One region of the Fictibacillus sp. KU28468 genome, then DNA from elsewhere that is predicted to be linked to it. Evidence: a T-box and tRNA genes for the amino acid it is inferred to sense, from the RefSeq annotation. Region 1 holds a T-box; the other holds one or more tRNA genes.
The links. The T-box of region 1 lies ahead of tyrS (tyrosine--tRNA ligase). A T-box ahead of a tRNA ligase gene usually reads a tRNA of that ligase, here a tRNA-Tyr.

Region 1 (3,396 bases):
ACGCTGGTGATCCGGTCGAGCTTGCAGCTTTTTATGACCGGGAAGGCGCGGATGAGCTTGTCTTTCTTGATATTTCCGCTTCTCATGAAGGCCGGCAGACGATGATCGATGTTGTGGACCGGGTGGCGAGCCAGCTCGCCATCCCGTTTACGGTAGGTGGCGGCATCAATTCACTGGAAGACATGAAACGTGTGCTGCGAGCAGGCGCTGATAAGGTTTCTGTTAATACAGCTGCACTTTTGCGCCCTGAGCTCATTACAGAAGGCGCTGATTACTTCGGTTCCCAATGTATTGTCACAGCGATCGATGCCAAGTATGATGAATCTCTTGGTTCTTGGCGTGTCTATACTCATGGGGGCAGGAAACCGACCGAGTGGGAAGTAACGGCATGGGCGAAAGAAGCGGTCAAGCGGGGTGCAGGCGAAATTTTGCTGACGAGCATGGATCAGGACGGAGAAAAGAGCGGTTTTAATCTGGCACTGACAAAAGCAGTAAGTGAAGCAGTTACGGTTCCGGTCATCGCATCCGGCGGAGCGGGGAATGCACAGCACTTCCATGAAGCTTTTACAGAAGGAAAAGCAGATGCAGGTCTTGCTGCCAGCATCTTTCATTATAAGGAAACGTCGGTTAGAGAAGTAAAGAAAGAGCTAAAAGAAAAAGGAGTGGTGATCCGATGAATGTGTCTTCCGTAAAGTTTGATGAAAAAGGGCTGGTGCCGGCCATCGTTCAGGACGCCCGTACGAAAACGGTGCTTACCCTTGCGTATATGAATGAAGAGTCGCTGAAAAAAACACTCGAGATTGGTGAAACGGTATTCTACAGCCGTTCCCGCCAGGAGCTCTGGCACAAGGGTGAAACGTCCGGCAACACGCAAAAAGTCGTGGACATCCGCATGGACTGCGACCAGGATGCGCTCATCGTGTTTGTCGATCCGAAGGGGCCTGCGTGCCATACCGGGGCTGAGAGTTGTTTTTCTGGGGAATCATCACTGCGAGGTTCGGTTACAGGTGAGTCCCTGCGAGGTTCGGTTACAGGCACCATAAGTTCGGTGCCAGTCACCGACGTGCCAGCCACCGACGTGCCAGTCACCGATGGATCAGCCACTGAAGGGAAAACATCCTACGGGGATGTTGTTCCGGGTAAAGCAGGAGGAAGTAAATCTCCTGAAATACTTAATGTGCTGCAGGGGCTGATTGCCGAGCGAGAGCGGCAGATGCCTGAGGGAGCATACACTACCTATCTTTTTGATAAAGGTGTGGACAAGATATTGAAAAAGGTTGGAGAAGAAGCTTCAGAGGTGATCATTGCTGCGAAAAATCGCGACAAAGAAGAACTGAAATGGGAAGCCGCCGACTTGATTTATCACCTTCTTGTCCTTTTGCAGGAACAAAAGCTTCCGTTTGCTGAAGTTTTGGGCGTATTGGAAGAGCGACATACTTCCAAGGATCGAAAATAAAGAGTAATTGTGGGGCCGCCGGGATGTTCGGCGGCCTTTTTGTGCGATGAAATGATGGAATTGAGTGTAAATCAGGGATAATTGAGCCAAACAAGCACTTAATTGATCCAATCTAACTATTCAGACTTCTTCACCACCACAACAACCGCCTCCAAACCAAAACACCTGGAATTAACTTGAATTCTCCCGCTGAATACACTAAACTAGTTAAAAGCCAAAAGAGATAAAAGTAATGAGAGGAATCAGTAGTAGTTATCTCCCTGTTTCAGAGAGCCGGTGGGTGGTGAGAACCGGTCACAGATAAGTATGAATTACCTCCTCGAACTTTCTTTGTGAACGGGTCTATGATTTCAGATCAGTAGCAGAGAACGGCCTGAACCGTTAATTCGCTTGAGTGGAAGCTTTAAGCTTCAACAAGGGTGGTACCGCGTGCAAAAACCACGTCCCTTTTTTAGGGATGTGGTTTTTTATATTTTTAAGGAGGAATGATTAGGATGAAAGACTTGATTCAACTATTGTCAGCTGACCAAAAAAGCGAGCTGGAGCGGCAATATGCACTGTATGCCAATGGTGTACAAGAGATCATTCCTGCTGACGAGTTTAAACAGAAAATCGCGAAGTCTTTGCTTAAGAATAAGCCTTTAAAAGTAAAGCTTGGCTTGGATCCCTCTGCTCCGGACGTTCATATCGGACACACGGTCGTTCTGCAGAAGCTGAAGCAGTTTCAGCAAAACGGGCACATTATCCAGCTCATTATTGGTGATTTTACAGGCAAGATCGGGGATCCTACCGGCAAATCCGCTGTACGGAAGCAGCTTACTGATGAAGAAGTGGAACACAATGCGAAGACCTATTTTGAGCAGTTCGGCAAAGTGCTGGATATGGAAAAGGTGGAGCTTCATTATAATGCCGACTGGCTTTCCAAATTGAACTTTGAGGATGTCATCCAGTTGGCAGGCAAAATAACCGTTGCGCGGCTTCTTGAACGAAATGATTTTACAGAGCGGATCTCTACGGGCAAGCCGATTTCTCTTCATGAATTCTTTTACCCGCTCATGCAAGGCTATGATTCTGTTGTTCTGGAAAGTGACCTTGAACTCGGGGGAACCGATCAGCATTTTAACGTGCTGATGGGGAGGCACCTGCAGGAACACTATAAAAAAGAGAAGCAGGCCGTGATGCTGCTGCCTTTACTTGAAGGTCTTGACGGTGTTGAAAAGATGTCAAAATCAAAAGGCAACTACATTGGAATCAATGAAGAGCCGAATGAGATGTTCGGCAAAACGATGTCCATTCCTGATGAACTGATGCCGAAGTATATTGATTTGGCCACAGACTACACGGTGGATGAAAAGAACAAGCTGAAAGAGAATCTAAATGAAGGCACCCTTCACCCTCGTGACGCGAAAATCCAGCTAGGCAAGACTTTTGTCCGGATGTTCCACGGAAAGGAAGCAGCAGAAAAAGCAGAACAGCATTTTCTGCGTGTTTTCCAAAAAGGAGCATTGCCTGAAGAAATCCCGGAAGTGAAGTGGAATGGCGATCGAAATGTTGCTGTCGTTGAACTTCTTGTTGATCTGCAGTTGTTAAGTTCCAAAAGTGAAGCCCGGAAAATGATTCAGAACGGCGGGGTGAAGCTTAATGGAAAAAAGGTGTCAGACGTAAAACTTGAGATTGAGATAAAAGATGATACAATCGTTCAAGTAGGAAAAAGAAAGTTTGTTAAATTAACTGTATAAATTGAGGCCACCGTTTTCAGCTTCAGGAGACGGTGGTTTTCTGTCATAAGAAGCTTCTGGACAAAAACAGCAATATTTTTTCCATTTGCTTGCTGTTTTTTAAAGATCCATAGATTAAAATGAAATCTTAATAAAACCTTTGTCGAAAGTTTCATTGACAAAGTTTAAAAAGGGTATGTAAGACGCTTTTGGTGTATGGTA
Region 2 (3,396 bases), 1.0 Mb from region 1:
AAAATTTAGAAAATGAGTTTCAATTTGGGTAAATGAGGGAATAGTGGAATTAAAGATTTTTTTTAAGGAGCGTGCACACATGGACCGCAATATCCTGCTAAGAGAAATTGAAGTTTCACGGAAAAAAATGAATGAAATGTCTAAAATTATGCCTTTAATCGCTGAAGAAATTGTTGAAATCAGCCAACACATAGATGAGCTATTAAATGAATTCCAAAAAGCAAACGTAAAAAACAGCTACTCGTAATCGAGAGCTGTTTTTTTGATTTATAATTATAATAATTTTTCGCCAAATAGTGATCCCATTAGCGCCACAGCCACTGTCGCTGTCTTGTTTCTTTCGTCAAGAATTGGATTGACCTCTACAAATTCAGCTGAAGTAATAATCTGAGACTCGGCCAGCATTTCCATCGCCAAATGGCTTTCTCTGTAGCTGATTCCACCAAGAACCGGCGTCCCTACACCCGGTGCGTCAAGCGGATCCAATCCATCAAGGTCAAGGCTTAAATGAACACCGTCCGTTTTTTTAGAAAGGTATTCAATCGTTTCCTCCATTACCTTGGTCATGCCGATCCGATCAATTTCATGCATCGTGTATACTTTAATACCGCGTTCTTTGATTAATTCTTTTTCTCCTTCATCCAATGAACGGGCACCGATAATAACAATATTTTCAGGCTTAACTTTTTGCTCATATCCTCCAATACCAGTTAAGGATTCATGCCCGATTCCCAAACTTGCTGCAAGGGGCATACCATGAATGTTTCCGCTTGGTGAAGTATCAGCGGTATTTAAGTCTCCATGAGCATCATACCAGATGACGCCAAGATTTTCGTAGTGCTTGGCAATTCCTGCAAGAGAGCCAATCGCGATACTGTGGTCTCCTCCAAAGACAAGAGGAAACCGGTTTTCCTGAATGACATTAGAAACCGTGTCTGCCAGCTTTTCACTTGCAGTTGAAACTTCTTGAAGGTTCTTAAGATTGGTGTCTATTTTTTCTTCTATTGTCCCAGGCCGGGCAATCTCTATGTCCCCGAAATCCTGGACATTATAATTTATATCTTCTAAACGTTCCACAATTCCTGCATATCGAATGGCGCTTGGCCCCATGTCAACGCCGCGCCTTGTCTGCCCTAAATCCATCGGTACTCCGATGATCGTAATATCCTTCTTCATTCTGTACGGCCTCCCCTTATGCTGTGTTTCAAAAAATTCTATAAATTCATTGTAGCCTGTCTATTCGTGTTGGTTCAACTGGACAGAAATATGCATAGATATACCGATACGTAAGCGCTTTCGAGGAGGTTGATGGATAATTATTAGGACAAAAGCACCCTCCTCTTTATTGGATCAGGAATCCTTGAAGGTTTGAAAGACATAAAAAAGCCCTTAGACATTCGTCTAAGGACAGTACTTATTATGTATGGTGGAGCCTAGCGGGATCGAACCGCTGACCTCCTGCGTGCAAGGCAGGCGCTCTCCCAGCTGAGCTAAGGCCCCATAATGGAGCGGGTGATGAGAATCGAACTCACGACCAGAGCTTGGAAGGCTCTTGTTTTACCACTAAACTACACCCGCATATTATACTTTGTAACCATTGATATCATCTTTTATTCAGAAGTTCAAATGGTGAGCCATGAAGGACTCGAACCTTCGACCCTCTGATTAAAAGTCAGATGCTCTACCGACTGAGCTAATGGCTCGTGTTGTAACATAATCTGTCGGAAATAAAGATGGTGGAGGGGGACGGATTCGAACCGCCGAACCCAAAGGAGCGGATTTACAGTCCGCCGCGTTTAGCCACTTCGCTACCCCTCCACATAAAAAAAAGGCTTCAGACATTGCTTATAAAGAAATGGTGCCGGCTAGAGGACTTGAACCCCCAACCTACTGATTACAAGTCAGTTGCTCTACCAATTGAGCTAAACCGGCCTGCCGTTGGGATAAATAATGGTGGAGGATGACGGGTTCGAACCGCCGACCCCCTGCTTGTAAGGCAGGTGCTCTCCCAGCTGAGCTAATCCTCCGTATTAATGAATGTTATTTTCTTAACGAAAAAACTTGGTTATTTTTCTTAACGAAAAAAACTTGGTGACCCGTACGGGATTCGAACCCGTGTTACCGCCGTGAAAGGGCGGTGTCTTAACCGCTTGACCAACGGGCCGACTGGAGCTTCCAACCGGGCTCGAACCGGTGACCTCTTCCTTACCATGGAAGCACTCTACCTACTGAGCTATGGAAGCATGGCTCCACAGGTAGGACTCGAACCTACGACCGATCGGTTAACAGCCGATAGCTCTACCACTGAGCTACTGTGGAATAATAAAACCACATACGAGTATGTATGAAATGATAGCCTGGCAACGTCCTACTCTTACAGGGGGAAGCCCCCAACTACCATCGGCGCTGAAGAGCTTAACTTCCGTGTTCGGTATGGGAACGGGTGTGACCTCTTCGCTATCGCCACCAGACTGTCTTTCAAAGGATGTCCTATTTTCTCAAGGACAAGTTACATTTTACAATGTATTTGCTCTTTTGACAAGAGCTTTTTTAGAAAAATGAGGTATATTCCCTCAAAACTAGATAACTTCATCCAAACTTTCACTGATGCTAACGTCCAGCTCCATGTACCATATCCTCGAGGTCGTTTCAATCCCTCCTGCGAACACCAAAAACGTGTTCTCGTCAGGATCTCCAACGCTTGTCGGATTTAAACGGTTCATACCGCTTTTGTTAATAAGGATAAGCCCTCGACCGATTAGTATCTGTCAGCTCCACGTGTCACCACGCTTCCACACCAGACCTATCAACCTCATCATCTCTAAGGGGTCTTACTCACTTGACGTGATGGGAAATCTCATCTTGAGGGGGGCTTCATGCTTAGATGCTTTCAGCACTTATCCCGTCCACACGTAGCTACCCAGCTATGCCCCTGGCGGAACAACTGGTACACCAGCGGTGTGTCCATCCCGGTCCTCTCGTACTAAGGACAGCTCCTCTCAAATTTCCTGCGCCCGCGACGGATAGGGACCGAACTGTCTCACGACGTTCTGAACCCAGCTCGCGTACCGCTTTAATGGGCGAACAGCCCAACCCTTGGGACCTACTTCAGCCCCAGGATGCGATGAGCCGACATCGAGGTGCCAAACCTCCCCGTCGATGTGGACTCTTGGGGGAGATAAGCCTGTTATCCCCAGGGTAGCTTTTATCCGTTGAGCGATGGCCCTTCCATGCGGAACCACCGGATCACTAAGCCCGACTTTCGTCCCTGCTCGACTTGTAGGTCTCGCAGTCAAGCTCCCTTGTGCCTTTACACTCTGCGAATGATTTCCAACCATTCTGAGGGAACCTTTGGGCGCCTCCGTTACAATTTAGGAGGCGACCGCCCCAGTCAAA

Region 2: it encodes a tRNA-Tyr, which carries the amino acid that the T-box ahead of tyrS (tyrosine--tRNA ligase) is inferred to sense. The anticodon was not compared.

Annotation. Positions count from the first base shown of each region.
Region 1 is NZ_CP110666.1:962,283-965,678, forward strand. It holds gene hisF (imidazole glycerol phosphate synthase subunit HisF) at 1-677, shown strand, start outside; gene hisI (phosphoribosyl-AMP cyclohydrolase) at 674-1,456, shown strand; T-box leader at 1,680-1,907, shown strand; gene tyrS (tyrosine--tRNA ligase) at 1,951-3,195, shown strand.
Region 2 is NZ_CP110666.1:4,268,245-4,271,640, forward strand. It holds gene OKX00_RS22595 (aspartyl-phosphate phosphatase Spo0E family protein) at 80-247, shown strand; gene rocF (arginase) at 274-1,176, opposite strand; tRNA gene OKX00_RS22605 (tRNA-Ala) at 1,425-1,500, opposite strand; tRNA gene OKX00_RS22610 (tRNA-Gly) at 1,505-1,578, opposite strand; tRNA gene OKX00_RS22615 (tRNA-Lys) at 1,628-1,703, opposite strand; tRNA gene OKX00_RS22620 (tRNA-Tyr) at 1,735-1,818, opposite strand; tRNA gene OKX00_RS22625 (tRNA-Thr) at 1,857-1,932, opposite strand; tRNA gene OKX00_RS22630 (tRNA-Val) at 1,952-2,027, opposite strand; tRNA gene OKX00_RS22635 (tRNA-Glu) at 2,090-2,164, opposite strand; tRNA gene OKX00_RS22640 (tRNA-Thr) at 2,168-2,243, opposite strand; tRNA gene OKX00_RS22645 (tRNA-Asn) at 2,245-2,319, opposite strand; rRNA gene rrf (5S ribosomal RNA) at 2,356-2,471, opposite strand; rRNA gene OKX00_RS22655 (23S ribosomal RNA) at 2,739-3,396, opposite strand, start outside.